DNA from 3 places in the Lactobacillus fornicalis genome. Region 1 is predicted to be linked to each of the others. Evidence: a T-box and tRNA genes for the amino acid it is inferred to sense, from the RefSeq annotation. Region 1 holds a T-box; the other regions hold tRNA genes.
The links. A T-box is a leader RNA that pairs with one kind of tRNA and senses whether it is charged. The one in region 1 lies ahead of leuS (leucine--tRNA ligase), so its partner is inferred to be a tRNA-Leu.
Positions count from the first base shown of each region.

Region 2: it has a tRNA-Leu gene. The T-box ahead of leuS (leucine--tRNA ligase) is inferred to sense a tRNA for this amino acid. The anticodon was not compared.
Region 3: it has a tRNA-Leu gene. The T-box ahead of leuS (leucine--tRNA ligase) is inferred to sense a tRNA for this amino acid. The anticodon was not compared.

Region 1 covers NZ_JBLTIM010000007.1:2,659-13,956, reverse strand. The annotation lists gene ACNDLV_RS02210 (GNAT family N-acetyltransferase) at 1-392, opposite strand, end outside; gene ACNDLV_RS02205 (TetR/AcrR family transcriptional regulator) at 498-1,055, opposite strand; gene ACNDLV_RS02200 (hypothetical protein) at 1,153-1,821, opposite strand; gene ACNDLV_RS02195 (amidohydrolase family protein) at 2,038-3,393, shown strand; gene ACNDLV_RS02190 (uracil-xanthine permease family protein) at 3,404-4,726, shown strand; gene ACNDLV_RS02185 (alpha/beta hydrolase) at 4,783-5,643, opposite strand; gene ACNDLV_RS02180 (putative polysaccharide biosynthesis protein) at 5,699-7,345, opposite strand; gene leuS (leucine--tRNA ligase) at 7,436-9,850, opposite strand; T-box leader at 9,886-10,069, opposite strand; gene ACNDLV_RS02170 (phosphatase PAP2 family protein) at 10,134-10,784, shown strand; gene ACNDLV_RS02165 (MDR family MFS transporter) at 10,806-11,298, opposite strand, start outside.
Region 2 covers NZ_JBLTIM010000038.1:5,715-17,012, forward strand. The annotation lists gene ACNDLV_RS07160 (putative glycosyltransferase family protein) at 1-303, shown strand, start outside; gene ACNDLV_RS07165 (DUF3862 domain-containing protein) at 341-985, opposite strand; tRNA gene ACNDLV_RS07170 (tRNA-Leu) at 1,145-1,228, opposite strand; gene ACNDLV_RS07175 (NAD(P)H-hydrate dehydratase) at 1,301-2,146, shown strand; gene ACNDLV_RS07180 (serine hydrolase) at 2,158-3,426, shown strand; gene ACNDLV_RS07185 (C39 family peptidase) at 3,502-5,598, shown strand; gene argS (arginine--tRNA ligase) at 5,858-7,534, shown strand; gene ACNDLV_RS07195 (class II fructose-bisphosphate aldolase) at 7,604-8,515, shown strand; gene ACNDLV_RS07200 (RluA family pseudouridine synthase) at 8,543-9,406, opposite strand; gene ACNDLV_RS07205 (PBP1A family penicillin-binding protein) at 9,491-11,298, shown strand, end outside.
Region 3 covers NZ_JBLTIM010000010.1:15,575-26,872, reverse strand. The annotation lists gene ligA (NAD-dependent DNA ligase LigA) at 1-1,079, opposite strand, end outside; gene pcrA (DNA helicase PcrA) at 1,117-3,381, opposite strand; gene ACNDLV_RS03100 (glycoside hydrolase family 73 protein) at 3,472-4,116, opposite strand; gene ACNDLV_RS03095 (ECF transporter S component) at 4,131-4,712, opposite strand; tRNA gene ACNDLV_RS03090 (tRNA-Leu) at 4,832-4,917, opposite strand; gene ACNDLV_RS03085 (SprT family protein) at 4,994-5,410, opposite strand; gene ACNDLV_RS03080 (calcium-translocating P-type ATPase, PMCA-type) at 5,480-8,119, opposite strand; gene nadE (NAD(+) synthase) at 8,292-9,122, opposite strand; gene ACNDLV_RS03070 (nicotinate phosphoribosyltransferase) at 9,122-10,597, opposite strand; gene ACNDLV_RS03065 (glycosyltransferase family 32 protein) at 10,695-11,298, opposite strand, start outside.

The DNA of each region.
Region 1 (11,298 bases):
AACCAGACTGTTTGTTTTTCAAGTTTTTGAGCCAAATTTAGTACAAAGTCCATTGCTTTTTGACCTAAGCCTTGCTTTTGATATTTAGGCAATAAATATAATCTTTGAAGTTCAAAATCGTGAAGGTACTTTTCATTAGTTACTGATTTATCCCAGTTCACCTTGAAATATCCTGCTTTTTCGCCATCAACTTCAATAAAGTAAAATCTTGAACTTTCAGATGAAAGCTCCTTCCTCAAAATAGCAGGATTATAAGCTAAATCAAGGTACGCCTCTATTTCTCCTTTATCATAATATGGAGAAAAAGTGGCCTTAAAGGCATCACATGATAAATTTACTAAATAATGTAACGCTCGTTCACTTTTTTCAACAGGGATAATCTCAAAATTCATTTAAATAACCTTCAATGCTGCTTATCTTAACTAATTTATTAGTATATGATATAAGACTCTGTATTAAATCTCAACACAAGCTTAACTAATTCAAAATATTTTAAATTAATTACGATGATTTTCTTCAAAAATTGCACCTGGTAACAACCCTAAATGAATAATAATATCAGCCATTTCTTCTGGACTTTCTTTTTTGCCATTCATTAGCCAATATTGAGTTACTCCAAATAAGCCATTAGCAAAAATCAACGCTGCATAATTCAATTTAGTCTTATCCTTAATTTTTAAAGACAATAACTTTTGCGCCTCTTGATACATTCCCTCTTTAAAAAGGTTTTGAATTTCAAGAGAACCATTATATGAAAGAAGTCCTTTTAATAATAAGTCTTGATTACCAATATGTCTAAAGTAAGTTGTAATATAATTTTTATCTAAAAACTTATAGTGGGCCTGTAATTTTGAAAGTTCATCAAAAATTTGATTTTCGTATTCTTCAATTAATTCAATCTTATCTTGATAATGACTATAAAAGGTTTTTCTAGTCGTATGTGCCTGTTGAGCTAGATCAATCACAGTAATTTCATCAAAGCTTTTTTCATCAAGTAATTCCCCCATTGCCCGATAAAGTTTTTGCTTTGTTTTTACTACTCTCGCATCCGTCATAAAAAATCCTCCAGTCCCACCTTGAACTAAACAATAGTCCTATTATTTTTTATAGATATTTTACTATTATTAAATGCAAAATAAAATTGGACATTCATTAATTAGTGCTATTTACGTTAACATATTTAATTACGTGTTTTACTTCTGATTGGTTTTGAGGTCGATTAACGACAAATATAATCTGTCCTAATTTAGCTGAGCCAATTTCAATAAGAGATGACATATTGGATCCATCATAAAAATGCACATTCTTATTCTTATCTATTGAATAATACACTTCTCTATCGTCTACTTTAACTTTATAGACAGTTCCTTTATTCATAAAAGCTGAGATACCGTTACTACTTGAAACAAGATTAATATTAAATTGCTTGTTTTTAAGAGCATTATTCCAAAGTGCTAAATAATTAGGATTATGGATACTTTTACTTACAAAACTTACAACACATACACCAAATTGATAGCAATTAAGTTTTTTCAAATCAGTATTATTTTTATTAACTAAGGTATTTACATTATTGATCGTAACATTTTCTACATTATCATCTACATTAATTATTAAATGTTGATTTTTTACATTATCCTTTGCCGATGGAGCCACTTTTTTTGTGTTATTGCTAACCTTTGTCGTTTGTAAAGTCTTCGAATTTTCCGATGATATATCGTTAGTCTTAACAATATATACCGTTCCTATAACTAGAACAACTACTATCGCAAGTAATCCAATTATAAAAGTTTTATCTAGCTTAAATTTTGCTTTTTTCATTACTATTCCTCCACCAAAAGCCAAGTGTTTCAGTATATACCATTATACCGATTTATAGCAAGGAAATCTTTTGAGTAATCAAACTGAAAAGAAATTACAATATGATTCTTCCTCATTAATCACGTATATTATATTTACTTTAATTAAAAATGGTTTGTATTTAGTCCTAAATTAAATGTATAATACACCTATAAGTTATTAAAAAAAAGAGCAAATATGAACATAAGCAAATATATACTAGCAAATATTTGCCATCCTCCCGAATATGGCAAAGTGGAGTTCACAAATCATGCATTAATTGGTTTAGATAGAAGTGGAATCATTCAGTTTTTACTTAAACCCACTGACGCAACCTATCAAGAAAAGCTTAAACAAGCAAAAAAGGAAGAAAGATTAATAGCTTTTGATGATAGTAAGTTGATATTACCAGGCTTTATAGATTTACACATCCATGCCCCACAATGGCCACAAGCTGGTGTGGCGCTTGATAGTCCTCTTTATGATTGGCTTGACAACTGTACTTTCCCTCTTGAGTCTAAATACTCAAATCCCGAATTTTCAAAAGAAGTTTATAACAACTTGGTTGATACTCTTTTAGCTCATGGGACAACTACTGCACTCTATTTTGCCTCAGCTAATAAAAATACAAGTCTTAGCTTAGCAAAAATTTGTGCAAAGAAAGGACAGCGAGCATTTGTCGGAAAAGTGGTAATGGATAATCCCGATCAAACACCTGACTATTATCGTGATGAAAGTAGTCAAGCTGCTTTGTTAGAAACAGAAGATTTTTGTAAAGAAGTTGAAAAACTAGCTCAAAATACCCTGCAAGGAATTTATCCTGTCATCACACCCCGCTTTATTCCTAGTTGTACTGATTCAACACTCAAAAATTTAGGAGAATTAGCCCAAACACATAACTACTACGTTCAATCTCATTGTAGTGAAAGCGATTGGGAAGACAGCTATGTTTTTAATCGGTTTGGAAAAAGTGATGCAGAAATGCTTAAAAGCTTTGGCTTATTAGGTCCAAGAAGTATTATGGCACACTGTGTAAAATTAGATACCACTGGAGCAAATATTTTCGCTGAAACAGGTACCTCAATTGCTCATTGTCCAATTTCTAACGCCTATTTTGCTAATAGTGTGTTACCTGTAGCAAAATTCCAACGGTTAGGAATAAATATCGGTTTAGGGTCCGACATTTCTGGAGGATTTAGTCCAAGTATTTATGACAACTTACGCCAAGCAGTCATTGTATCAAGATTGTTAGAAGATGGTGTCGACAGTTCCTTACCTAGTGAAAAACGTGGTAAAGCAAATAGTCGCATCACTCTCGCTAAAGCCTTTTGGCACGCAACAGTCGGAGGTGGTCAAGCTTTAAAACTAAAACTAGGATTATTTAAAAAGGACTATTCTTTTGATGCTCAAGTTATTGATTTATCAACCTTGCCAACTTATGGTGGCTTTGATAATCAAGATAGTTTATGGCAAAAAGCACTATATTTAACAAATTCACCATCAATTAAAGCAGTTTTTGTTCAAGGAAAAAAGGTATATCAAAATCAACTATAAGGAGTAAAAAATGGCAAACAAAAACGGTAATTTAACCATCGGTCCAGATCAAAATGTTCCAACCTCTCAAGCAATTATTTTAGGATTGCAGCACGTCCTAGCAATGGATGTTTATGTTCCTCCATTTATTATTGCGACTAGCTTAGCACTTTCTAGTAGCGATGCTTCTGGGTTAATTCAATCAACATTTTTAGGTGCAGGATTGGCAACACTTGTACAAGTGTTGTTCTTTATGAAACTTCCAGTATGTCAAGGTCCATCGTTTGTTCCAATTGGAGCTATAATTGGAATTTATCTAGGTACAAGTGGAAAAATGGGTAGCGTTCTAGGGGCATGTTTAGTAGGTGCTATTATTGTTACTCTTTTTGGTTTTTTAGGTGTTTACCAGTGGATAGTTAAAACTTTTATTCCTCCACTAGTCAGTGGAACAATCATTACAATTGTAGGACTTAGCTTAATTCCTTCCGCTTTAAAAGACAATATTTATACCGTGACAAAAAATGGTCCTTCTCTAAGTCAAAATATTACTTTAGCAATTATTACTGGTATTACCTTAATCTTCTGTTCCATGATTTCCGATTATTTACCAAAATGGGGTAAATTCTTCAGAATTGCTTCAGTTATTATCGCTTTATTTGTTGGTTGTGTTTTTGCTTCATTTATGGGCGTTTTAAATTTATCTTCAGTTAGTTCAGCACCATTATTTAGCATCCCTCATATTGCCTTTATTAATTATCATTTAAGTTTTTCTTGGTCCACAATTCTCACCATGTTAATCATTTATATGGTTCTTCTTGCAGAAACTACCGGGACTTGGTTTGCAGTAAGCTCAGTTATTGATGAACCACTTTCTGATAAGCAAATTAACCATGGAGTTATTGGTGAAGGTGTAGGTTGTATTTTAGCAGCACTTGGTGGTGCTACACCAGTTACTGGTTACTCTACAAATGCCGGTGTTATTTCAATTACTGGAGTAGCAAGTAGAAAAGTGTTCGTTTTTGCTGGTGTTTGGTTTGTTATTCTGTCTTTCATTGGAAAACTCTCCGCTTTAATCAATGCTATTCCAGCTGCTGTTATTGGTGGCGTATTTGCCATTGTAACTATCATTATTATGTTAAGTGGTTTTAGAGTTATTAAGAATTATGATTTTAACGAACGTGAAATGTATGTTGTTGGTATCCCACTTGTATTTGCTTTAGCACTAATTTTCTTACCTAGTTCAGCAACAACACATCTTCCTCAATTTTTAAAGTTCTTATTTGACTCCCCTGTAGCAATTGGTGCTATTATTGCAATTATTATGAATAAGGTTTTACCTGAAAAGAATGCTTAAAGGATGCGTAAAAGGGATGATGCGTAAAAACATCATCCCTTTTAGTATGCAATCAATTATTTATTCCATAAAAACTTAATCAACACCTGATCTACTTGTTTATTTTCATGAAGCTTACTATGTTGACCCATTTTCCCTAAAATTTCTTTTTCTGTATAGGATTTAACATGAGGTGCAATTAAATACTTGAGTGAGCGTGAAGATACATTTGATACTATACCATCAGAATTACTTCCATCATTTAAATTACCATAAATATTTAAAACTGATACCCCTTTAGGATATAGAGATCTCATCTTTAGCAATTCCTTGTAAATATTATTCATTTGTTCAGGCTTACCATCATGATTCAAGGTAGTATAAGAGGTTTTATCATAGGCAATAATCCCATTGAAATGGCCTGCTATATCTACCTGTTTTTCCAACTTAGGCAAACTTTTTCTTTTTCCATAATCCATCAACAAGTACATAATACTCATATTTCCCATTGAATGGCCTACTAAATTCATTTTCTTATAATGATATTGCTTTTGTACAGCCATAATCGCTGCATAAGCATACTTAGCATCTGTATGATAATTAGTATTTTCGTTATCCAAATATCCAACTTTTACAATTGGATTTTTTGCTTGCTTAGAAATAGCATTTTGAATATGAGCTACTCCATTTGAATCAACTATTACAGTCAAGACATCTTTAGTAACACCAGCTTTTTTAGCCGCATTTACCATCTGCTTTTCAGCATTAATGCTTGAACCCCAACCATGAAAAAAGAAAGTAACTACTCTTTTATCAGCTTGTTTAGCATTTGTAGCAGGTACGCTACTAGCGCTTTTTTCTGCTTTTTTTGTTGAAGAGCAAGCCGTCAAAGTTAAACAAGCTACTATACAGTAGAATATCTTTAGTATTTTCTTCATCATTAATTACTCTTTTCTATTAACTTACAAAAAAAGCCCGCACTTAGGCAGGCTTTTAGTGTTTAGGATTATAGTAATTGATATGTAATTTTCTTTCTAATTTGCTAATTTTAGGTCCTAAAATACTATGCGCTAATCCGCTAATTAAAGCTAAGAACGCATAAACTAGAATTCCAACTCCAACACAAATTCCAACCAGAATCATTGCAGTAACTCGGCGATCAGCCGGAATGAATCTTCCCAGAATAAACTGTAAAGCAAAAATTACTATAAACATTATTGCTGAAAAACTTACGATTCCAATAAAGCGACGCTTCGTTCTTTTAAAGTTGAAATGAAAGGCTACTTTTAAATGCTTCAATGAAAGCAAAATTGTAAACATAAAAGCTAAATCAGTCGCAAGTAATGGCCCATTAATCTGGAACAAGCGGATAAGTGGATATTGGATGATACATTTAATAATTAAGCCAACTACTAAATATTTTATGGCGAGTATGTTTTCTGATAATCCTTGTTGAACAGCCATCAAAACAGTAAATAGTCCTAAAATGATAGCTGTAAATGATGCAATGAATAACACGTTGCTACCCACAGGATCAAAACCATAAAAGATAGTATAAATTGGAGTACTAATAGCTGCCATCCCGAAAGCAGATGGAATCATAAAGAAAAAGAATAACTCTAATGTGTTTTCAATTTGTTTCCGAATATCCTGATAGTCTCTTCTTGCTCTAGCACCTGATAAAAGTGGTATTGCAGTAACTGCCATTGCTGTTGACAAAGAGACAATAATCATAATCAGCTTATTAGCATTTAGTCCAAACAAAGCATACATACTTTCAATTTGGTCAAAACTAGCATGTACAAAGCTAGCCATGATTGGATGGAATGTATATTGATCCACTAACTGAAAAATGTTAATTCCTGAATCAATAATAATAAAAGGAATAGATTGTTGTACTATTTCTAATAATAAGCTATTAGTCGAAACTTGAAGTTCATTATTAGAATTTTCAACCAAATCATCCATTTCTCTTTTTTGCTTTTGATAATAGTAAACCAAAAGTAAAATTCCAAACATCGCACCAATTGCCGCAGCTAAATTAGATTGGGTAACTGCTCGCAAATAATTTCCGTCTTGCATCTTCATAATGACATATGCAGTCATAAGCATCCATGCCACTCGAGCAAGCTGTTCAATAAACTGCGATAAAGCACTCGGCATCATATCATTAAACCCTTGAAAATACCCACGCATGATACTCATTAAAGGAATAATTAATATTGCATAAGATAAGCTTTTTAACACAGGAATTTGTCTTGGATCTTGTCCAGCTAATATTGGAGCCAGTCCAAACATTAAGCCCGCACAAACAATTCCAAAGCCAATCATTAAGAGCAAGCCACGATGAAATAATTTACGAGATACGCCATACTCATTTAAAGCATTATATTTGGCTATTTGCTTGGCAACTGCACCAGGAATACCTGCAGTTGAAACTATTATAAATAAACTATAAATATTATAGCTTTGTGCAGTTATGGCATTAGCTAAATTACCATCTTTCCCCATCCATGCATACCAAGGAATAATGTATAATGCACCTAAAATTCGTGAAAGAATCGAACCAGCTGTCATCCAAGCAGAGCCTTTTAAAAGTTGGGCCTGAGAATCTTTATTTTCTATATTTTTATTTTTCATACTTTTTCCCATTCAAGAATGTTATGTATTAATTCTACTATCTAAAAAATACAATCTAATAGAATTAGCTCTATTTAGGAAAAAATTAACCTATTTAGCCACAATATTAACAATCTTGTTTGGAATTACAATAACCTTCTTTACATCCTTACCTTCAAGGAATTTTGGAACATGGTGATCTGCCATAGCAGCTTTTTCAAGTTCATCTTTTGCTGCATCTTTTGCTGCTGAAAACTTACCACGTAACTTACCGTTAACTTGAACCATAATTTCAACTGTTGATTCAACTAATTTTTCTGGATCAAATTTTGGCCATTCAGCATAAGAGATACTTTCGTTGTGACCCAAAACTTGCCAAATTTCTTCCATCATATGAGGAGCAACAGGTGCAAGCAATTTTACAAAGCCTTCTGCATATTCCATAGGGATTGTTTTAGCCTTTTGTGCTTCATTTACAAAGACCATCATTTGTGAAATAGCAGTATTAAAGTGTAAGCTTTCGAAGTCTTCGGTAACTTTCTTAACAGTTTGGTTGTATATCTTGTCTAAACTGCCATCATTTTCTTCAACTACTTTATCGCTAACAATTGGATCTAAGTCTAAATCATTTACAAATAAACGCCATACCCGGTCTAAGAACTTTTTAGTTGAAGCTGGACCATTATCATCCCAATCAATTGAAGCATCTAATGGCCCCATAAACATTTCGTAAGTTCTAAGTGAATCAGCACCATATTCTTCAATTACTTCATCAGGGTTAACAACGTTACCCTTTGATTTGCTCATCTTATCATGATCTTTCAAGATTAAACCTTGATTGTATAGACGTTGGAATGGTTCTTTAGTTGGCACAACACCCAAATCATAAAGAACCTTGTGCCAAAATCTAGCGTATAACAAGTGACGCACAGCATGTTCTGCACCACCAATGTATAAGTCAACTGGTAACCACTTCTTAAATAATTCATAGTCACCTAACTTTTCATTGTTGTGTGGATCGACATAACGTAAGTAATACCATGAAGATCCAGCCCAATTAGGCATAGTATTAGTTTCGCGCTTACCTTTTCGACCATTTTCATCAACAACATTTACCCAATCAGTTAAGTTAGCAAGAGGACTTTCCGGAGTTCCACTTGGCTTGATATCAGTGGCATGTGGCAATACTAATGGTAACTCATCTTCAGGAACTAAAGTAGTTTCACCATCTTCCCAGTGAATTACTGGAATTGGTTCACCCCAGTATCTTTGACGACTGAAGTCCCAGTCACGAAGTTTGTAATTAACTTTAGCTTCACCTAAGTTATGTTCTTCAAGGTAGGCAATAATCTTCTTCTTAGCATCTTCAATATTCAAGCCATTTAAGATATCACTATTTACGTGTACACCATCATCGACAAAGGCTTCTTTATCCAAGTCGCCACCTTCAATAACACGTTTAATTGGTAAATCATGCTTTTTAGCAAATTCATAATCTCTTTGGTCATGAGCTGGAACTGCCATAACAGCACCAGTACCATAGCTTGCTAAAACATAATCCCCAATCCAAACTGGTACTTCTTCACCATTTACAGGGTTAATTGCAAATGCTCCGGTAAATACACCGGTCTTATCCTTGTTCAAATCAGTTCTTTCAAGATCTGACTTAGATTCAACTTCTTTGATATAAGCTTCAACAGCCGCTTTTTGTTCAGGAGTGGTAATTTCCTTAACAAGTGGATTTTCTGGAGCTAATACAGTGTAACAAACGCCATATAAAGTGTCTGGACGGGTAGTATATACTTCAAAGTTCTTATCGCTATCTTTAATCTTAAAACGAACTTGAGCTCCTTCAGACCGACCAATCCAGTTTCTTTGCATTTCCTTAACTGGTTCTGGCCAATCTAACTCATCTAAGTCTTCTAAAAGTCTATCAGCATAAGCTGTCATTTTAAGCATCCATTGGCGCATATTACGACGGTATACTGGATAACCACCACGTTCAGTTTTGCCATCAACGATTTCTTCGTTAGCTACAACTGTCCCTAAATCTGGAGACCAGTTAACTGGAACTTCTGCTTCATAAGCAAGTCCCATCTTATACATTTGTTCAAAAACCCATTGAGTCCACTTATAGTAATTAGGATCACTAGTCTTAACTTCACGGTCCCAATCATAAGAAAAGCCCAACATATTAAGTTGTTTCTTAAAGTTAGCAATATTTTCATCAGTTACAACTGCTGGGTCTTGTCCAGTCTTTAAAGCATATTGTTCAGTTGGCAACCCAAATGCATCCCACCCCATTGGGTGAAGCACGTTGTAGCCTTGTGCGCGCTTCATTCTTGAAACAATATCAGTTGCAGTATATCCTTCTGGGTGACCTACGTGAAGTCCTTTACCAGATGGAAATGGGAACATATCCAAGGCATAATAATTTTTCTTCTTTGGATCTGTGCCGGTTTTAAAAGTATTATGTTCTGCCCAATACTTTTGCCACTTCTTTTCAACTACTTTGTGGTTATACATAAATACCTCCTAAATAAAAAAGTCCTATGAAAAAATCATAGGACGAAACATCGCGGTACCACCTAAGTTCCATGAATAAACATGACACTCAATAGTATCTTAAAGCGATACCAAACTACGGGCTCGTAAAAAGGCGAGTTCAAAATCCTACTTAAAGTCTTTCACCAACCGACTTTTCTCTAAACAAGCAGTTAATTTTTACTACTCCTTACCCTTTATTATCTTATTGACAATAATTATAATTTACCACATAAGCTTAATTTTAACAAAGGTGAATATTGATATGAAAGAAAAAAATAATCTTATTCGTTTTAGCATCTTAACCCTCTTTTCTTGTGCTTTTTATGTATTTTGGGTATTCAGTGTTGCTTATCAAGCAAGTTTTATTAAAGGGTTCGACAAACTATTTATAAGTTTAATTGCTAATCAAAACAAAACTGAATTATTTATTTTGAAGCATTTAACAGTTCTAGCTAATACTCCTGTAGTCATTGGATACACCGTAGTCTTAGTAATATTTTTACTTTTTAAAAAGAAATATGCATTAGCAAGTTTTAGTACTTTTGTAATGGTAACTGCTAATGGAAATAATTGGCTATTAAAGCATATTGTCCAGCGTCCACGTCCAACAGTTCCACATTTAGTAAAGGCAACTGGTTATTCATTTCCTAGTGGACACTCAGCTGGAAGTATGTCAATCTGCCTAGTTTTGATAGTAGTTGTCATCGTGTTAATGAAAAAAGGTATATTGAAGCGATTATTATTAATCACTCTCCCAATACTTCCTTTCATTATTGGAATGAGTCGTATTTATGTCCACGTTCATTATCCAAGTGATGTAGTCGGTGGATTTATTGAAGCAATAACTTTCTTCTTGTTAGGATTATTAATATTTAGAACTAAAATTACTCAACAAAAAAAGGTGCGTGATTAATCAAATCACACACCTTTTTTGTTATTTCTCTCTATAAGTTTGATTAATTATTAATGCTAATATAATCACAATAAAACTCGTAATATAAACACTCTGCAAGCTGATATGTAAAACATTTCGCAAGTCTGGTATTAAATTACTTGCCAACTGATGTACCTTTTGTGAGTTAACCACCTTATTCATCATCGACATATTTAATTTGGGATATTGAGCCAACTTATTAGCCATTACACTATTAAAGACAATTCCATAAATTGAAACCATAATAGTTTGACCTAAATATTTCATAAGAGTATTAAAAGCAGTAGCCACTCCTATATTCTCTTTACCAACAATTACCTGACTTTTAACTTGGGTAGTTGTAGTAATTGCACCAAATGTTAGACCATGGAAAAAAGTAATAGTACAAAATACCCAAAATGGAGTATATCTTGGTATTATTATCAAACTTAAATTTGCTATAAGTAAAAGTACTATTGAATATGCAATTAACTTTTTAGAACCTAATTTGGTC
Region 2 (11,298 bases), on a different contig from region 1:
TATATAAAATATCAACATCGAGTATTAAAAAATGGCTCTTTAGAGTTGAAATGGAATAGTTCTAAAAAAGAAAAGATTACTTTACCGTTAATAATGTATCAACAATCAGAATTGATAGTTAATGGAAAGAGGTTAACCCATCTGCAAAAAACAGAAATCGGTAATCCTGTAGTACAAAGTAAAATAGGTGTAAATAATGCGATTTTATCATTTAGGGTTCCTCTTTGGTTTAATTTATTGATTGTTGTTAATTTTGCTAGTTGGATATTGTTTATAGCAACATTTTGTTTTAAGAGAAAATAAAAAATTCTAGGATATAGAAATATATCCTAGAATTTTTTTATTTCATTTCATATTGTGATTTTCCTGAAACTTTACCATCAGTAAAAGTGATGTTGAAATTGGCACCAACGCTACCTTTAATACCAGAAGTGTATTCCCATACTTCTGATTTATAGCCTGCTAAATCTGTAATGGTATAACCATTAGGTTCTCCTAATTTCTTTTTGACATCATCTTGTGATTGCCCATCAGATATTGCCTCAAAATCGCTCAGTGATAACTTCTTAGAACGATTTACTTTTAAACCACTGATACTTTTGACTACCGCATGATCATTGTCAAAATTAATTGTAATGTTTGAAGCAAAACTACCATTATCTACACTATCCCAAGTTAGCAGCTCTGTTTTTATATTTTCAACTGTCGATGAACTAGTTGATGCTTCTTTTTTTCCAAATAACTTTCTGATTGTTTCCTTACTATCACCATTTGAGGATGATAAGTTAATTTTGTTGAAGTTTGTCAAAGAAACTAGATTACCGTTACTTGAACTCTTCGAAGAAGAACTTGCATTTGATGAGCTAGTTGAATTAGAAGTGTTTTTTCCAAATGTTGAACTTGCAGCTCCCACCAAAATTAATACTACTAGCCAAAACCAAATTCTTTTATAAATTGGCTTCTTTTTGTTTTCTTCTTTTTTCATAAAAAGACCTCCTAAATATTTAAAATCAACTATTTTGACTATAGCAAGAGGCCTAGATAGCAACAAGCAACTTATAGTTGCAGTTACGCAACTTATAAGTGCATTTAGCTGAGTATTTCCTGGGTAATAAAAAAGCTCTAACATATGTTAGAGCTACTATGCCTCAAACAGGAGTCGAACCTGCACTCTGTTGCCAGAACAGCGACCTGAACGCTGCGCGTCTGCCTATTCCGCCATTGAGGCTTTTAATTACGTTATTTATCATACCAAATTTTTGCTAAAATGTAAGTAGTTATAATATTTATGAGGCGAATTATGATAGAAATTTCTGATAAAGTGGTTAGATCCACAATTTTTAAGCGCCCTAGCAATTCATATAAAGGAATGTATGGACGTGTTTTGCTAATTGGGGGAAATCTCAATTTTGGTGGAGCGATTATTATGTCAGCTGAAGCTACTGTTAATTCGGGTGCAGGACTAACCAGTGTTGCAACTGATATTAATAACTTATGTTCATTGCATAGTCGTATTCCAGAAGTTATGTTTATAGACTGGCGAGATACAAAATTAGTTGAAGCAATTGAAAACTCCGATGTAATTGCAATTGGCCCTGGTTTGGGACTTGATGCACAAGCAAAATTGTTATTGAAGTTAGTAAAAAATACAGTTAAAAGCACACAAACTGTTATTTTAGATGCCAGTGCGTTGGATTGGTTGGCTGAAGATTATACCTTATTGCCTGTTAATGCAAAGAAGATAGTGTTAACTCCTCATCAAAAAGAATGGGAGCGAGTTAGTCAGATAAAGATTCCATTTCAAGAAGATGGGGATAATTTTGCAGTTCTGAAATCATTGTTTCCAGATAATAATGGAATTTTGGTTTTAAAATCTAATCACACTAAAATTTATGACTGCTTTGGGAAAGTTTATCAAAACCCATTAGGCAATCCTGGTATGGCAACAGGAGGAATGGGGGATACATTAACAGGAATATTAGCTGGTTTTTGTGGTCAGTTTTCTGCTAAGATAGAAACGGTTGCAAGTGCTGTTTATTTGCATTCTTTGGCTGGGGATGAACTATTCAAGAAGCGTTATGTGGTTTTACCAACCCAACTTAGTGCTAAAATTCCCCAACTTATGAAACAATTTTCATTAGAATAAGAGGTAAGAAAGTGAAACGATTCTTTAAAGCAATTATTTGTTTATTGAGCTTTTTGCTAGTTAGTTCGTTAGCTTTAACTGCTGGAACTGTATCTGCAAGCACTAGTATTAATAACATAAATGCAGATGAAGTTAATTTAGATGTTAAAGCTGCGATTACAATTGATAAAAAAACAGGTGAAGTTTTATATGCAAAAAATGCAGCTCAAGCTTTGCCGATTGCTTCAATGTCTAAATTAATTACAATTTATCTAACATTACAAGCTATCAAAGATGGTAAGCTTAGTTGGAATCAAAAATTGACTCCTACTAAGAACATAGTAAAGTTGAGCAATAATTCAGATTATTCAAATGTTCCATTGCAAGAAAAACATCAATATACAGTTAAACAACTATATGAAGCATCACTAATTGAATCAGCTAATGGTGCAGTAATGATGTTGGCACAGGCTGTTTATGGAAGTCAGGAAAATGCTGTAAATCAAATGAGAACGCTTCTAAAAAAATGGAACATTACTGATGCTCAAATATATACCACATGTGGTTTGAAAAATGGTGAAGTAGGTTCAGATGCATATCCTGGAGCTGGTAAAAATGTTGAAAATGAGATTCCAGCAGTTGGTGTTGCCAAAATAGTTGACCATTTATTGACTGATTATCCTGAAATACTTAATACTTCTAAATTAGCTGAACTAGATTTTAAGGATGGATCAACTGTAACTAAAATGCAAAACTGGAACTGGATGTTAAAAGGACTATCACAGTATGATAGTGCATATCCTTTGGATGGCTTGAAAACAGGTACTAGTGAAAAAGCTGGGGCTTGTTTTGCAGGGACTTTAAAATATAAAGGTCGCAGATTAATTACCATTGTTATGGGTGCTAAGCATGCAGATGGTACAGATCCAAGTCGGTTTACACAAACTAAAAAAATGCTTGACTATGTATATAACAATTATCAATTATACATTTATAAGAAAGGTACACAATTAACCAATCTTAAAGGAATCAAAGTAAATGATGGAAACCAAAAGATTGCTAATTTAGTGGTTAAAAAAGATACTGGAATTTGGCAAAAGACAAGTTCTACAGGAAAATTAGCATTTTCTAAATCAGCAATTGAGGCACCAATTAAGAAGGGCCAACTAGCAGGTTACTATCTGTTTACTAATAACCCAAGCATTTATTCAAGTAAGGGCACCAAATTAGCTGCTACAGTTCGTGAAAATATTGACCAAGCTAATATTTTTGTTAGAATATGGCATTTTTTCTTTAAGTAAAATATGATATATAAGCACTAGAGTTTCTGTTTTTTTAGTAGTATACTTTTATCGTTTAAAGAGGAGGAGTATAGTATGAAAAAATTTGGAATATCAAGTGCTTTTTTGTTGGCCTTAACTCCGTTATTCTTCAGTGCCCAATCTGTTAAAGCGGCAGAAAGTTCTGAAAACATTGAAAGTGCTAAAATAAATGAATCAGTAAAGGTTCAACCTATTAGAGAAGTTATAAAAATTAAATACAATGGGTTGGGTGGTGTAGCAGTTTGGAAAAGTTATAGCTATGCTTCTGGACTAACTGGTTCTTATTTAGGAAATAATACGCGGTGGCAAGCTTTTGCGATTGCGACAAACACAGATGGAACTAAGTGGTATAACTTAGGTGGAAATCAATGGGTGAAGTCAGATTATGTTATTTCCGATTCGAATCTAGGTACTGTAAAAAGTGAAACTAATCAGCCTGTAACCTCATTAAAACCTGAAAATGCTAAGATAGAAAATCAAACTGGTGTAGTCAAAATTAAGTATGATGGCTTAGGTGGTGTAGCAGTTTGGAAAAGTTATGATACTAATCAAGGTTTAACAGGTCAATACTTACCTAAAGATAGTTCTTGGCAATATTTTAAAGTTGCAACTACAAATAATGGAACTAAGTGGTATAACTTAGGCGGAAATCAATGGGTGAAGTCAGATTATGCTATTGAAAAATCACATTCAAATGTAGATGTAATTGAAAAAAGTACGCAACAACAGCCAGTTGTAATCCCGCAGACATTAAAAAATCAAACAGGTGTAGTTAAAATTAAGTATGATGGTTTAGGTGGTGTAGCAGTTTGGAAAAGCTATAATACTAGTCAAGGTTTAACAGGTCATTATTTACCTAAAGATAGTTCTTGGCAATATTTTAAAATAGCTGTAATGAAAGATGGAACTAAGTGGTATAACTTAGGCGGAAATCAATGGGTAAAGTCCGATTATGTTGTTGATAAATCCCAGCCAAATGGCGAAACAACAAAAAAGCAAGAGGCTGGACAGTCAACTGTAGCACCTGCTAATTTAGAAAATAGAAATGGTGTAATAAGAATTAACTATAATGGTTTAGGCGGCGTGGCAGTTTGGAAAAGTTATGATACTAATCAAGGCATAACAGGTCATTATTTGTCAAAGGGAAGTTCCTGGCAATATTTTAAAGTAGCTACAATGAAAGATGGAACTAAGTGGTATAACTTAGGTGGAAATCAATGGGTAAAGTCCGACTATGCAATTGATCTTTCAGTACCTAAAAAAGAGAATGTTACGCCAGTACAAAAATCTAATGATGGGATGAATGTTCAAGATCAGACAGGAGTTTTGAGTATAAATTATTCTGGTCTTGGAGGTGTAGCAGTTTGGAAAAACTATGATACGATGCAAGGTTTAACTGGGAGCTATTTACGTAATGGAAGTTCTTGGCAATATTTCAAAGTTGCAGTAGCAGCTAATGGTGCTAAGTGGTACAACTTAGGTGGAAACCAATGGGTAATGGGACAGTACGTTTCCTTGAAATATGAAAATCCTACTGGATTAAATGGAAATATTGTCAAAGATGGCAACCGATATATTTTTAAAAATAACACTGGTGAAGTATTAACTGGAACAATAATTAATGGAAAGCAAACCTTTATTACAGATCCATATGGTGGAATCTATTACGTTCAAAATGACGCTCCAGTTATTAGTCAGCTCCCTGAACTGCCTACAGGTTGTGAAATGACTGCTGTTACTATGATGCTTCAATATGCAGGAGCAAATGTAAGTAAGTTACAAGTTGCTAATGAAACACCACGTAGTAGTAATGGAAATTATGGGTTTGTTGGTAGCCCTTATTCTTCAACTGGTTGGTGGGTATTTCCAACTGGAATCGCACCAGTAGTTAATAAGCACTTAGGTACAAGTCAAGTCATGACTGGTGCAAGTATAGATGCTATTAAAGATAAGTTAATTCACGGTCATTTAGTTGTAGTTTGGGTAGCTAATATGAATGGTTTCATTAATCATGCTCTTACCTTAACTGGCTATAATAATAACGGTACTTTATATTACAATAACCCATGGACTGGCAAAAAAGAAAGTATGTCAGTAAATGAATTTATGGGGAAATGGACTCTTGATCAAAAGAGAGCATTGAGCTACTAAAAGAATGTTTTGGTAGCCAAAAAAACAAAAGCCTGTTATAATGGCACGTGAATAAAAGTCAAAAGTAGTAGCCATGAAAGCTTTAAGCGAGTCTGTGTTGGTGGAAGACAGATAGTGGAAGTGGTGAAGGCGTGTTTGATTATCATTAATGTTAATAAACAAAGCGGATGTTATCATCAAGTAGAGTGGTACCGCGGGTTAATACTCGTCTCTTTCTAGTCTAACTAGAAGGAGACTTTTTTATTTGTGAGGTGTAGATATGGACTTTAAACAAAAAGTAGTTGAATTGATTTCTTCTCAAGTTGAATTACCAAAGGAAAAAATTAATAGTTTGATTGAGCGCCCTAAGAATCCAGAAATGGGTGATTATGCTTTCCCAGCATTTATTCTTGCTAAAACTTTACACAAGAATCCAGCAGAAATTGCCAAAGCTATAGTAGCAAATTTATCTGATGATAATTTTGAAAAAATTCAAGCTGTGGGGCCTTATGTTAACTTTTCAATTAAGAAATCAGCTTTGATTTCTCAAACTTTAGAAGAAGTTTTGGTTAAGAAGAACAATTATGGTAACCAAAATTTGGGTAGTGGTAATGTTGCAATTGATATGTCTAGTCCTAATATTGCTAAGCCAATGTCAATGGGGCATCTTCGTTCTACTGTAATTGGTAACTCAATTGCTAAAATTTTGACTAAGGTTGGCTATACTCCTATAAAAATTAACCACTTAGGAGATTATGGAACTCAATTTGGAAAATTAATTACTGCATATAAGTTATGGGGTAATGAAGAAGATGTTAAAAAAGATCCAATTAATAGTTTGTTCCACTACTATGTAAAATTCCATGAAGTTGCTGAAGAAAAGCCTGAGCTTGAAGATGAAGGTCGTGCATGGTTTAAGAAACTTGAAGGTGGCGATTCTGAAGCTGTTAAGCTTTGGAACTGGTTTAGAAAGGTTTCTTTACAAGAATTTAACCGAATTTACAAGAAGTTAAATGTTGAGTTTGATTCATACCATGGTGAAGCATTTTACAATGACAAGATGGATGCAATTGTTGATGAATTACGTCAAAAAGACCTCCTTGTTGAATCTCGTGGGGCTCAAGTTGTAGATTTAGGCCCAGATAAAAATCCAGCTATGATTTTAAAATCTGATGGTACAAGTATCTATACTACCCGTGATTTAACTGCAGCAGAATATCGTAAAAAGCACTATGATTTTGTTCAAGCACTTTATGTGGTAGGTAATGAACAATCTGCATATTTCGAACAACTTAAAGAAGTTTTGAAAAAGATGGGCCATGAATGGGCTGATGATATCCATCATATTCCATTTGGCTTGATTACCCAAGGTGGTAAGAAGCTTTCAACACGTAAGGGGAATGTCGTATTTTTAGATAAAGTTTTGGAAGATGCAGTTGAACTTGCCATGAAGCAAATTGAAACGAAGAATCCTAGCTTGCCAAATAAAGAACAAGTTGCTAATGAAGTAGGTATTGGTGCCGTTGTTTTCCATGATTTAAAGAATGATCGTTTAGATGCTTTCGATTTCAACCTTGAAGAAGTGGTTCGTTTCGAAGGAGAAACAGGTCCTTATGTACAATACACTAATGCCCGTGCTCAAAGTATTTTGAGAAAAGCTAACCAAATTGTTACAATTGATGAACTTGATTTAAGTGATGAATGGGCATTTGCAGTAGCCAAAGATTTAGCAGACTTCCCAGCAGTTTTAGCAAAAGCAAGTGAAAAATATGAACCATCAATTATTGCTAAATTTGCATTAAAACTTGCTAAGCACTTCAACAAGTACTATGCAAACGTTCGTATTCTTGACGAAGATGACCAATTAGCTGCCCGTTTAGCTTTAGTTAAAGCAACTTCAATTGTTTTGACAGAAAGTTTGCATTTATTAGGGGTAGCCGCTCCAAAAGAAATGTAAGTCTAGACCTTGTTAATATTGGAACTTGTGTGTAGAATATAACTTGTAGAATTTCTAGGAGGTATATCAATGGCTTATTTTGACAATGGTAATGAAATTTTTAAAGAAGCTCGTAAGCACCACTATGCAGTTGGTGCCTACAACACTAACAACTTGGAATGGACTCGTGCAGAATTACGTGCTGCAGAAGAAACTAGAACTCCATTATTGATTCAAGTTTCTACTGGTGCTGCTAAGTACATGGGTGGCTACAAGTTCGTTAAGGACATGGTTGCTGACCAAATGGACGCAATGAACATCTCAGTTCCAGTTATTTTGAACTTGGACCACGGTGACTTTGAATCAGCTAAGGAATGTATTAAGCTTGGTTACTCATCAGTTATGTTTGATGGTCACGCACTTCCAACTGAAGAAAACTTGGCTAAGACTAAGGAAATCGTTAAGTTAGCCCACGAACGTGGTATTTCTGTTGAAGCTGAAATTGGTAAGATTGGTGAAAACCAAGGCGGTGGTGAATTAGCATCAGTTGAAGACGCTAAGGCATTCGTTGCTGCAGGTGTTGACAAGCTTGCTTGTGGTATTGGTAACATCCACGGTGTTTACCCAGCAGATTGGAAGGGTCTTAACTTTGACCGTTTGAAGGAAATTGCTGAAGCAGTTCCAGATACTCCACTTGTACTTCACGGTGGTTCAGGTATTCCTCAAGACCAAATTGAAAAGGCTATTCAACTTGGTATTGCTAAGATCAACATTAACACTGAATTCCAATTAGCATTCCAAGAAGCTACTCGTGATTACATTATGTCTGAAAAGGACCTTGACAAGGATCACAAGGGTTATGACCCACGTAAGCTTTTATTACCAGGTACTGAAGCTATTACCGCTAAGATGAAGGAAATGATTTCTTGGATGGGTACTAAGACTATCGATGATGAACTTAAAGATGCATCATTTGACCGTTCTTCATTAAACGAAGAATAATCTTAATTATTACCCTATTAAAGAAGACTATCCATTTGGATAGTCTTTTTTGTTTGGCAAAGTGACTTTTAATGTATCAAAAGTAAATGGAGAAATTAAGCTCAGTTCATATGCTGTTAAGGCTAAAGCTTCCCCATTAAAATCGGGATTATATAGAGGATCACCAATAATTGGTAAGTTTATACTTGCCAAATGGACTCTAATTTGATGTGTTCGGCCTGTTTCTAAGGTTAATTTTAATGTCATAGTGTTTTGGATTGAATTGCGTGCAATGACTTGATAATGAGTAATTGCCTTTAAGCCATTATCGTCAACAATTCGTTTACGTTGATCATTGGGATCTTGAGCAATAGGTAAATCAATTGTCCCTTGATTAGGGATGTTTTTTAACTTAACTGTCGCATAATAGTTGCGTTTCATTATTTTAGTAGTCAGTTGCCGATTTAAAATTGGGACAACTGCAGGATTTTTGGCAAACAATAATAAACCATTAGTGAGCATATCTAAGCGATGAATGATATAAGGGGTATAACCTAAATAAGTTGTTACATCATTCATAGCAGTATCTGTTTCGAATAAGTTGGGATGGGTCTTTTGATTACTAGGTTTATTAATTACGAGGATATTTTTGTCTTCATAAATGATTGTGGGTAGATGGCCACTTGGAGTTATAGAGTGTTGCTGATTTTCTACATGGGTAAGCATAATTGAATACTCATCATTGGGAAATACTAATTCATTGAAGTTACGGTAGTTCCCATTAATCAATATCTTCTTTTCAATTCGCAAAAAATGACGCCATTTTCTAGGAATCAAAAGCTGTCTAAGTAAGTCATTAACTGAAACTGGTTCGTTATTTGGGTATTTATTAGTAAATCTATAAGTTGACATAATATTTATAAAAAATCTTCAGCTTTCTGGTTTAATTTGGTGAATGTGCTAAAATCAAACTGATTACCTAAAAGGAGAATATAGATGAGGGAATATTCACGAAATAAAAAGGCAAATCCTGTTTGGCTTTTTATCAAAAATTTTAATCACCGTTTTCAAGTGATTAGATGGCTAATTTTAGTATTTTTAACCGTGATTTTAATCACATCATCTTATTATACAATTAAGGTTAAAACTTCCAATATAGCAAATTTAAAAGCTTCTCTAGCAACAACTACTCAAATATATGATGCTAGTGGACAAAAAGCAGGAAATCTTTATTCACAAAAGGGAACCTTTGTGGAATTGGATAAAATATCGCCTTATATGCAAAACGCAGTTATCTCAACTGAGGACCGGACTTTTTATACAAATCCAGGTTTTAGTATTAAAGGAATGGCGAGAGCCTTTGTAAGTCTACTTATTCATCATGGTAATATTGCAGGAGGAGGCTCAACTTTAACTCAACAACTAGCTAAAAATGCTATTTTAACGCAGCAGCAAACTTTTTCTAGAAAGTTAGAGGAATTGTTTTTTGCAATAGAAATTAATCACGTATACTCTAAAAAAGATATTTTGACCATGTATCTCAATAATGCTTATTTTGGTAATGGTGTTTGGGGAGTACAAGATGCTAGCCATAAATATTTTGGAAAAGATGCTAGTGATTTGACAGTTGGTGAAGCTGCGACTTTAGCAGGGATGCTAAGAAATCCATCATATTACAACCCAATTGATCATATGTCTAATGCCTTGTCACGAAGGAATGTAGTTTTAAGTTTGATGGTTCAAAATAAGAAATTATCAGCTACATCCGCTAAGACTGCACAATCTGAAGGATTAAGTCTTAAAGACAATTATATTCAAGATGATGGCTATAAATATCCTTATTTCTTTGATGCAGTAGTTGATGAAGCAATTAGTAAATATGGTTTAACCGAAGAAGATGTTATGAATAAAGGCTTGAAGATATACACTACTTTGAATACTGACTATCAGTCAGCTATGCAAGATTCATTTGATTCCTCAGCTAATTTTCCATCTTCAGCTAGTGATGGTACCAAGGTTCAAGGTGCCAGTGTCGCTATTGATCCAAAAACTGAGGCTGTAAAGGCAATTGTTGGTGGACGTGGCGACCATGTCTTTAGAGGTTACAATCGTGCAACTCAAATGAGAAGACAACCGGGTTCTTCGATAAAACCACTAGCTGTATATACACCTGCTTTACAAAGCGGATATCATTATGATTCTGAATTATCTGATAAATTACAGACTTTTGGCGCTAATAAATATGAGCCGCATAATGTTGATAATCAGTATTCAACGTCAATTCCAATGTATCAAGCTATAGCTCAAAGTAAAAATGTAGCCGCTGTTTGGCTTTTAGATAAAATTGGGGTTTCCAAGGGTGTTCAAGCTATGCAAAACTTTGGAATCAAAGTAGCTAAAAAAGATCAAAATTTGGCTTTAGCATTAGGGGGATTATCAACAGGTGTTTCTCCTTTGCAAATGGCGAGAGCATATAGCGCTTTTGCTAATAAAGGTAACTTGCCTAATAATGCTTATTTTATTACCAAGATTGAAGATGCTAGCGGTAATGTTATTGCTCAAAATTCTAATATTGGTAACCATAGGATTATGAGTCAGAGTGTGGCAAAAGAAATGACATCTATGCTTTTGGGAGTCTTTACTAGCGGAACAGCTCAATCTGCTCAGCCGGCTGGTTATGAAGTGGCAGGTAAAACTGGCTCAACAGAAGTATCGTGGGCTTATGGGACTAAGGATCAATGGATTGTTGGTTATACTCCGGATGTCGTGGTTGCAACATGGGTAGGTTTTGATAAAACAGATCA
Region 3 (11,298 bases), on a different contig from region 1:
TCAGGATTGTGCAGTACAGCTCTTGACACAGTTGTTCCTGCTAATTCAACAGGATCCATCACCGCAGTTGGTGTTACTACCCCTGTTCTTCCCACTGTCCAAACAATTTCATGAACTATAGTTTCTTGTTCTTCAGGTGGGAATTTATAAGCGATTTCCCATCGTGGTACCTTAACAGTATTGCCTAATTGCTTTTGTAAAGTTAAATCATCAACTTTTAAAACAATTCCATCTATTCCGTAGCTCAAGCTATCTCTTTTACTAGTGTATTCATCAATATATGCAAAAACTTCATCTAAATTAGCTAATTTTCTTCCAGTTTCATTAGTATGGAATCCTAACTTGGACATTTGTTGTATTGCTTGATGTTGACTAGTAATTTCCTTAGGAGGATTTACCCAAGTATAGATAAATGTACTTAAATTTCGCTTTTTGGTAACTTTTGGATCAAGTTGACGCAAACTTCCTGCAGCCGCATTTCTTGGATTGGCAAAAATTGCTTCTCCATTTTCATCACGCTCAGTATTTAATTTTAAAAAAGCTGCTTTTCCCATATAGCATTCGCCACGTACTTCTGTAGTAAGTTTTTCAGGCAAAATCTTAGGAATATCATCAATATATTGCACATTTTTAGTTACATCTTCACCAATTCGACCATTACCACGTGTTGAAGCTTGAATTAATTTTCCATCAACATATTCAAGTGATAAAGATAATCCGTCAATTTTTAATTCAACGTTATAAGCAACAGGTCCTCCCACTAATTTTTGAATTCGTTGATCAAATTCAAAAAGTTCATCTTTGGAAAAGACGTCCCCCATTGAAAGCATCGGAACTTGATGTTCAACTTTTCCTAAATCTGATTTTATTTCTCCACCAACTCGTTGCGTAATTGAATCAGGGGTTACTAACTCTGGAAATTGCTTTTCAAGTTCTACTAATTTTTGATAATTCTGATCATAAACAGCATCTTCAACACTCGGAGCATCCTGTGCATAATATTGTTCAGCCCAAGTATTTAACTTTTTTCGCAAGGTTTCAATTTCTTCTTGAGCATTTTTTTTATTCAATTTAGCCATAAAACCTCCTTATATCAACTGTCCGTTTTTATTTTTATTATACCTTTTTAATTGGGGCAAATGCTGCTAAAAGGCGTTTTATTCCTTTAGATTCAAAAGCGATATCCAATTCCATATCTTCACCAGTGCCATTAACTTTAACTACAACACCTTTTCCCCATGCCTTGTGAGTGACTTGGTCTCCTACATTCCACCCCTCTTTTTCAGCACCTACAGCACCACTAGCTTTAGCTGCTGTCTTAGACGTATAAACTTGACTTCTTGCACGTTCATCTTTATTAAAGAATGGAATACTACTAGTGGAAGATACTGAATTGGCCCTTTGTTTATTGAAGCCGCCTGCATATTCTGTTTCTAAGTCTTCAGGCTTAATTTCTTGGACAAATCTAGAAGCTGGATTTGAGGTTGTTTTTCCATACATCGTTCTAGAAAAAGCATTGGTTAAATATAATTTCTCTCTGGCACGAGTTATCCCAACATAAGCCAAGCGTCTTTCTTCTTCAAGTTGATCTTCTTCAAGCATAGCACGTGACAATGGGAAAATTCCATCTTCCATTCCTACTAAAAAGACTACTGGAAATTCTAACCCCTTAGCCGCATGGAGCGTCATCAAAGTCACTTGATTTCCATCATCTTCAATATCATCTTGATCACTAAGTAATGTTACTTCACTTAGAAAATCATTAATTGGCAAGCTTTCATCATCTTCTGCTTCAAAATTATCATCAAAGCGCTTAGTTACCGTAAGGAATTCATCTAAGTTTTCTAATCGACTAGCACTTTCCAACGTTTTTTCTTTTTTGAGCGCTTCAGTATAGCCAAAATCTTCTAAAATCTTTTCAGTTAATCCGGTTACAGTATGACTTGCATCTTGAGCATAAGACACGCAATCAACCAATTTAGCATTAAAGTCAGCTAATTTTTTACTTGCTGCTGCTGAAACAGGAACTAATTCTAAGTTAGAAAGTGCATCACCTACTCCAATTCTTCGTTCATTAGCAAAAGTCAATAATTTTTCAACAGTAGCAGCTCCAATACCACGTTTGGGCATATTAACTATTCGGTTAAAACTCATTGAGTCACTCGTATTAGCAACTAATTTTAAGTAGGCCAAAATATCTTTAATTTCTTTTCTATCATAGAACTTGTGGCCACCAACAATTTGATAAGGAATATTCGACTTTACTAAAGATTCTTCAAAACCACGTGATTGTGCATTAGTCCGATACAGAATTGCAAAATCTTTATAATCTCTTTTTCCTGCTTTAACTGCTTCAGTGATTTTGGAAATAACAAAAATTGCTTCATCTACATCACTTTGAGCCCTATAATAGGTTATCTTTTCTCCAGCCCCCTGATCTGTCCAAAGCTTTTTAGCTTTTCGATTTTGATTATTTTTTATAACAGCATTAGCTGCACTTAAAATATGGCCAGTAGATCGATAATTTTGCTCTAATTTAACCGTGTGGACACCCTTTTCTTTATAATCTTTTTCAAAATTCAAAATGTTTTCCATATTAGCTCCACGCCAGCCATAAATGGATTGATCACCATCACCAACTACACAAACATTGCTGTATTGAGCAGCTAATAACCGACAAAGTTGATATTGAGCTTCATTAGTATCCTGGTATTCATCAACTAATAAATAACGGAATTTATTTTGATAATAATGCAAAGTAGCTTTATCTTTTTGAAATAAGACTAAAGTTTGCATAATTAAATCATCAAAATCCATAATTTGGTCTTGAACTAATCTTTTTTGATATTCTTTATAAATCTCACTGACAACCTGATCAAAAGGTCGATTTCCACTAGCTGATTCAAAATCTTTAGGATTGAGCAAATCATTTTTGGCATTCGAAATTGCACTCAGAATAGCTCTAGGATTATATTGCTTAGGATTAATATTTAAATCTTTTTCAATATGTTTGATTAAAGTAACCTGTTCACTAGAATCAGCGATTGAAAAATTGCGAGAATAACCAATTTTATCTGCATCCCGACGTAAAATCCTAACACAAAGGGCATGAAAAGTTGACATCCAAACATCTTGACCGGCAGGTCCTAATAGCTTTTGGACACGTTCTTTCATTTCAGTAGCTGCTTTATTAGTAAAGGTAATAGCTAAGATATTCCAAGGGGCAACTCCCTTTTCTTCAACGAGGTAAGCAATTCTTCTTGTCAAAACACTAGTTTTACCACTACCAGCTCCTGCAACTACTAAAAGTGGTCCTTCTGTAGTTTCAACGGCTTCTTGTTGTTGAGGGTTTAACCCTTTTAAAATCGTTTCGCGACTCATAAATTTTTCCCTTTCACTAAATTAACACGTTTATCATTATAACGAAAAAAGACTTCTTCGTTAACGAAGAAGTCTAGTAAAAATAAAAGATTAGTTGTCATACTTATTTAAATTAAACTGTTCAATTAAGTTAATTAACTTAGTAGCATAATCAGGATCTGTTGCGTAACCATCCGTAACTAGTGCTTTAGCTTGACTTTTATAATCTTTTGCTGCTAATACATGTTGATACTGATCTTTATTCCAAGTAGTACCATTTTGAAATAACCTAGCATGGGCTTGAATTGAAGATTCATATGAATCATAAATTTGAAAACTAGCTTTTACCGTAATCCATTTACCATTTACATACTCCTTAGTAGACAAAGTTTTGGATGTATTAGGATCACTGCTTTTTACACCAAATAAATTATTATATTTTTGAGACAATTCGCTTTGCCCATAATTACTTTCTAAACAAGCTTGAGCAATTGTAATACTAGGTAAAAGCGCAAAACCTTGATCCGCTTTTTGAGCAATTGGGCCTATTTTTTTTATAAAATCAGTTTTAATTTTCAGCTCCTTAGCTGCTGCTTGTTCTCTAGCTAATTGTTCTTGGCGAATTAATTCGTTATTAATCGCTTGTCTACGATAATAACGAAAACAAACAAAAGCCACTACTAAAATAAGTAGTACTCCAAAGACTTTAACTAAAGTTAATGTTGTTTTTTTTACTCGAGATCGTGAACGTGCCATTTTTATCCTGATTTCTATTTATACTGCATTATTTTAATCAACGGTTTTAAAATTATTGGGGCTAATATTGCACTAAATATAGCTTCTAATATCCCATTAAAAGCCAAAGCAGATGTTAAAAGAACCAATAAATTTCCATTAGTATGTCCTAGATGTGCCAAAAGCTCTTGATTTCCAGTAAGAATTACACTGGCTAAAATAATCACAAAAACTGTGTTAGTCAATGAGCTAATTAATCCTGATAAACAATAGTATAATCTATTATTTTTTAAAGCAACTATCCCTGCTAAGTATCCAGATAAAGCTCTAGGAATTATTGCAATAATTGGATTTTGAAAAAGAAATATACTTACTAAACTAGTCGGACGTGTATAAGCTAAAAACATACTAATTACGCCCCATACTATTCCCAACCCCATTCCTGCTCTAGCACCTAACAATACACTATATATTGCAATTGTTAAAGGAATAGTTGTCACAGCAGGCATGGCTGGAAATAAATATATATTTCCAATATTAGGAATAAATAATTCTAGCAACAGAAGTGCAAAAAAAATTGCACTAATTGCTAAATTTCTAGCCTTTTGATTTTTCACTTTGAAATTCCATCCAAAATAATTCTATAAAAAAGATGCTATTTTGTATAGTAATGCCTCTTTTTCTTGTACAAATGATAAACAAAAAAGGAAGCTGCTTACACAACTTCCTAACTGTATGCGGGCGAGAAGACTCGAACTTCCACGATCTAAAAGCGATCACAAGATCCTTAGTCTTGCGCGTCTGCCATTCCGCCACGCCCGCAACACTCCTATTATGATACACGAATCAGTAATTTAATGCAAGTGTTTTTTCATTTTAAGAGTATTAATTTATGATGTCATTTTCCACAAACATACTTTTTTAAGTCAATCCGCCTAATTCGATAGTATAACTTATGGCAATTAGTACATTGATAGGTATATTTTATCTTCTTTGCTAAGCCAATATCTGGTGCATAGCGGCTTCCACCTACTTGCTTTAGCAGAATTTTGAAATCTCTATTTTGATGTTTATACCCCATCTGATGAGTATGAAGATAATAATGACATAATTCATGCTTGATAATACCAATTAAATCCTTTCGATATTCTTTTTTTAAAAAATGAGCATTAATTTCAATATGACGATCTTTTAAATGATAGCGTCCACCTGTTGTTTTGAAGCGATAATTAATTTTTGCTTTTCCATTAAATGGATAACTAAATGATTCTAAAGATATTTTCCTAATCAGTTTTAATAGTTCTACTTCATTCATAATAAATTTATTTTACAACAAAAAAGACAACCTTTCAGTTGTCTAAAAAATTATATATCAATGTTGTAATTATTCTTTTCCCATTCGTCTCTGCACAAGCTTAACTAGCTCAACAATAATTATCATCAAGCAGCCTGTTCCCAAAACAGCTAACCATTGATCTAAATCTAATTCTGTAACTTTAAATACGTTAGTTAAGAAAGGCAATTCAACTGCAGCCATAATAATTGCAGAAATTACAATTGCCCAATTAAACCATTTATTTTGGAAAGTGTGCTTTCTAAAAATTGATTGGTGAACATATTTAGAATTAAATGCATGGAATAATTGGATTAAACCTAAGGTTAAAAATGCCATTGTCAAAGCATCCCCGTGTTGAAGCTTAGGATCAGCAACATGTGGTCCAATATGGAGACCTAGTGTATATACAATTAAAACTAATACACCTTCTAAAATACCTTGATAAACAATCGAACTTGCAACACCACCACTAAAGAAATTAGACTTTCTACCACGTGGTTTTCGATTCATAATGCCATCTTCAACAGGTTCCACCCCTAATGCAATAGCAGGTAGTGAATCAGTAACTAAGTTAATCCATAAAAGTTGTACAGGTTGTAATACATCCCAACCCATAATAGTCATAATGAAAACAGTCAAAACTTCCCCAACATTACAACTCATTAAATAAAGAATGGCTTTTTGAATATTTGAAAATACTTTTCTACCTTGTTTAACGGCTTCTACAATTGTTGCAAAATTGTCATCTGCTAAAATCATATCACTAGCGCCTTTTGAAACTTCAGTACCAGTAATTCCCATACCAATACCAATATCCGCTTGTTTCAAACTTGGTGCATCATTTACACCATCACCAGTCATAGCCACAATCTTTTCATTAGCCTGCCATGCTTTAACAATCTTAACCTTGTGTTCAGGACTCACACGGGCATAAACACTATAATCAGAAACATGCTCCTTAAAGTAAGTTTCATCCATCTTATCTAGTTCGCTACCAGTCAAGACTCTCTTACTCTGTCCCTTTTCAATAATTCCTAATCGTTCAGCAATAGCTTGAGCAGTAACTTGATGATCTCCTGTAATCATTACAGTTCTAATACCAGCTGCTTTTGCTTCTGCAACTGCTGCTTTTGCTTCTGGACGTTCAGGATCAATCATTCCTACTAATCCAGCAAAAATCAACTTGTTTTCAACAGTTTGACTATTAACTGCTTCAAAAGGCTTTTCCACTTCTTTATAAGCAAGTCCCAAAACTCTTAGCGCGTTTTGAGCCATTTCTTTGTTAGCTAAAAGAACCTGTTCTTTTTCTTTATCAGATAAATTGCTTACTCGTTTAAGTAATTCATCGGGAGCACCCTTAACGGCAACATAATATTTATCCCCGTTTTTATTAACAGTACTCATTAGTTTCCTATCTGAATCAAACGGAACTTCTTGCACACGCTTTTTAGTTTCTAATAAATCAGCAACATTAATGCCCTTATCTAAGCCAAATTGAGTTAAAGCTGTTTCCGTTGGATCACCAAGTAAGCCATCGGCCTGTAGTTTAGTATCATTTGCTAATAACATAGTTTGCATAATATCACTATTAGCATCAACCGCTTCACTAGCATCATGTAACTGACCATCATAATATATTTTTTCAACGGTCATCTTGTTTTGAGTCAAAGTCCCCGTTTTATCAGAACAAATAATATCAGTTGCCCCTAATGTTTCAACAGCTGGTAACTTTCTCACAATAGCCTTATGCTTAGCCATTGTTTGTGTACCCAAAGCTAAAATAATAGTAACAATTGCTGGTAAACCTTCAGGAATTGCTGCAACAGCTAATGATACAGCAATCAAAAACATGTCAATCATTAAACTTGCTTGACTTTCATTAGCTGGATTACGCAAAATACCAACAACAAATACTAAAGCACAGATACCTAAAATCATCCAAGTTAAAGTCTTACCCAGTTGATTTAAACTTTGTTTTAATGGTGTATCTGTTTCATCAGCTTCGTTAATCATTGTAGCAATCTTACCAACTTCTGTTTCCATTGCAGTGGCAACTACAACTCCTTCTCCTCGACCATAAGTTACATTGGTTGAAGAATATGCCATATTAACTCGATCAGCTAACGCAACATCATCTTTTGAAATTAATGATTTATCCTTTTCAACTGGAACCGATTCTCCAGTTAAAGCTGCTTCTTCAATTTTCAAGCTTTCAGTTGTAGTTAGTCTTAAATCAGCTGGAACAACATCCCCAGCTTCAAGTAAAACAATATCCCCTTTAACTAATTCTGTACTTGGTACTTCAACTACTTGACCATTTCTTCGCACATGTGCAACAGGTGTAGTCATTTTTTTCAAAGCTTCAATCGCTGCTTCAGAACGGGCTTCTTGAACAACACCTAAAATTGCATTCATTAAAACAACGAATAAAATAATTCCAGCATCAGTCCATTCTCCAGCAACTACACCGGAAACCAACGCAGCTATCAACAAGACTATAATCATAAAGTCTTTAAATTGATCAATAAATCGAGCAAACATACTCTTGCCCTTTTCAGTTGCTAAAGCGTTAAGGCCGTCTCTTTCTAAACGTTCTTGTGCCTTAGCAGAACTTAAACCTGATTGAATATTAGTATCAAGTTCTTGTTCAATATTTTCAGGACTTTGAGAATAATAATTCTTTGGCAATTTAATACCTCCTAACAAAAAAAGACTCACGTGCTGACGCACATAAGTCTCACTAATTAAGACAAGCCCAGAAAGTTTTTCTTTCGGTTGTTGAGCTTATCGCAATTTACATTGCCGTTACTCCCTTATGATAGCTTTATTATAGGTAAAAAAAGCTTAAGTTTCAAGTTATCTATTTTTTATAAAAGTCATCAAATACTGTAATTGGTAACTCTCTCTTGTGCTTAGTCTTATTCCACCAAGCTTCGATTTTTTCTGCAGCTTCCAGCTTCACTTCTTTGCCTTCAAGATAGTCATCAATATCTTTATAAGTTACACCCAAAGCTACTTCATCAGGTAAATCTGGAGCGTCTTCTTCTAAATCAGCTGTAGGTGCTTTAAGGTATAAATGTTCTGGACATCCTAAATACTTAAGCAAAGCTTTCCCTTGACGTTTATCAAGTCTAAATAACGGAACAAGATCACTAGCTCCATCGCCATACTTAGTATAAAATCCAGTTATATTTTCTGCTGCATGATCTGTACCTACAACCGCACCGCTATAAGCTCCAGCAATACCGTATTGAACGATCATTCTTTGGCGAGCTTTAATATTTCCCTTGTTAAAATCAGTAACTTTAACTCCAGCTTTTTCTAAGCTTTCCACTGTTTTATCTACAGCATCTTTTATATTAACAATTAAATCAACATCTGGTTTTTGAAAAGCAACAGCATCAGCTGCATCACTAGCATCATTTTGAACGCCATAAGGCAAACGAATAGCAATAAACTTATATTCTTGATTTCCAGTTTCTGCTCGTAACTCATCAATTGCTATTTGACAAAGCTTTCCTGTCAAAGTTGAATCTTGCCCACCACTAATTCCTAACACTAAGCTCTTTAAAAATGGATGGGCTTTTAAATAATCTTTTAAAAAATCAACTGAACGTCTAATTTCTTTTTCCGGATCAATTTCAGGTAAAACATGTTCATAAGCTATAATTTCTTTTTGCAAATCTCTCATTAATGCAAACCTCGATTTCTAATTTTAGTTCTTATCTCACTAATTAAATCTATTTTACTTTCATATAAGTTTTGTGACAAATCTACAGGATATTCTTGTGGATTAAGACTTCTCTTATATTCATCCCACAAGTTTTCTAAGTTTGCTTGACAAAAAGCTTTAATTTCAGCAAGTGAACGTGGGTGATCAACATATTTTCCTTCGATAAAGATATCTTTTAATAGAGGTTTGGCTGTGAAATTTGTTACGACTTTATTTATATATGTATATTGTTGATGGAACATAAATAGGGCATTAAAGTTTCTAGGATCTTCTCCTACTCTTGCCACCCAATCTCCTTCGTTTTTTCGATCACTATTAGCGCAAATTCTCCAAACTTGTTTTTTGCCAGGAGTTGAAATTTTAATTGCATTAGAAGAAATTTTCAAACTATCTTTCCAATTGCCATTTTCATCTTCTATCGCTACTAATTTATATACTGCTCCTAAAGCAGGTTGATCAAATGCAGTTATAAATTTGGTTCCAATTCCCCAAACATCAATCTTAGCTCCCTGCATCTTTAAATTAGTGATTGTCTTTTCATCTAAATCGTTTGAAGCAAAAATTTTAGCATTTTTGAAGCCGGCATCATCTAACTGTTTACGAACCTGCTTGGAAATATAAGCCATATCTCCCGAATCAATTCTTACACCTAAGAAATTAATCTTATCGCCCATTTCTTTTGCTACCTTTATAGCAGTAGGAACACCTGAGCGAACAGTATCATAAGTATCAACTAAGAATACACAATCTTTATGTGTTTGTGCATATGCTTTAAAAGCAGCATATTCATTGCCAAATGCTTGAACTAATGCATGAGCATGAGTACCACTTGCAGGAATTCCAAATAGTTTAGCAGCACGGACATTACTTGTCGCATCAAACCCACCAATATATGCGGCACGAGTTCCCCATAATGCAGCATCAGTTTCTTGGGCGCGTCGTGTACCAAATTCCATTAATGCATCTGATCCTACAGCTAATTTAATTCGAGCAGCTTTAGTAGCAAGCAAGGTTTGGAAATTAACAATATTTAAAATTGTAGTTTCAACTAACTGACATTGTGAAAGAGGCCCCTCAATTTGCACAATTGGTTCATTTGCAAAGACTAATTGACCTTCTTCCATTGAACGAACAGTCAAGTTTAGTTCCAGGTTTCTCAAATATTCTATAAAATCGTCATCATAATCTTGTGTTTCTTTAAGAAAGGCCAAATCACTTTCGCTAAAATGCAAGTCATTAAGGTATTGGACAATATGTTCCAACCCAGCAAAAACAGCAAAGCCATTACCAAAAGGTTCTTTACGATAAAAGACTTCAAAAACCGCCTTTTTTTCACTAATTCCCTCTTTAAAGTAGGTATACATCATATTGATTTCATATAAATCAGTATGCAATATTAATGAATCATCTTCATCGATTTGCTTATAAAACATTCTTTTCTCCTATTGCAATAATAAATTAATACCTTTTTATTTTAACAAAAAAGCCTGCACTTGCGCACAGACTTATAAATTAAGATATTTTTGATTTTTAAAAAAGTTTTGAATATAATCCAGCTTGCCATTTAGTCTTTATTCTAAGCTTTAAGAACGTTACTAATTTACGCTTAAATGGCTTACTTCCCTCCATCCAAGTTCCAGTAAATACGTGAATTGTCTTAGAATTTTTAGATGGATTACACAAGATGCCATCAGGATATACATGGATATCATCTTTTAAAACTTGTTCTTGATTATTAGGTACTGCTCCATATTTATCTTTCAAAATATCCGATACTGAAACTGTATTAACTCCCGCCATTTGGTCACTGCTATCAAATTCAAAATCGCGGTCATTATAATAGTCCAACATATCTTTAATCAATGGATGGCCCTTTTCAGCTCCAAAAACTGCTGTAAAGGGATTATCTTTATTTTCAAAACCAACAAAACATTTATTATCTAACAAATCCTTTAAATCATCTAGAACTAAAACATCTGTATCAAGATAAATTCCACCATATTCATAAACTGCCTTAGCACGAATATAATCGGAAACAAAGGCCCATTTTTTCTGTTTATATGCTTGCTCTACATATTTATTTTCATGAATATCAAAGTTAGATTCATTCCATTCAATAATTTTATAATCACCT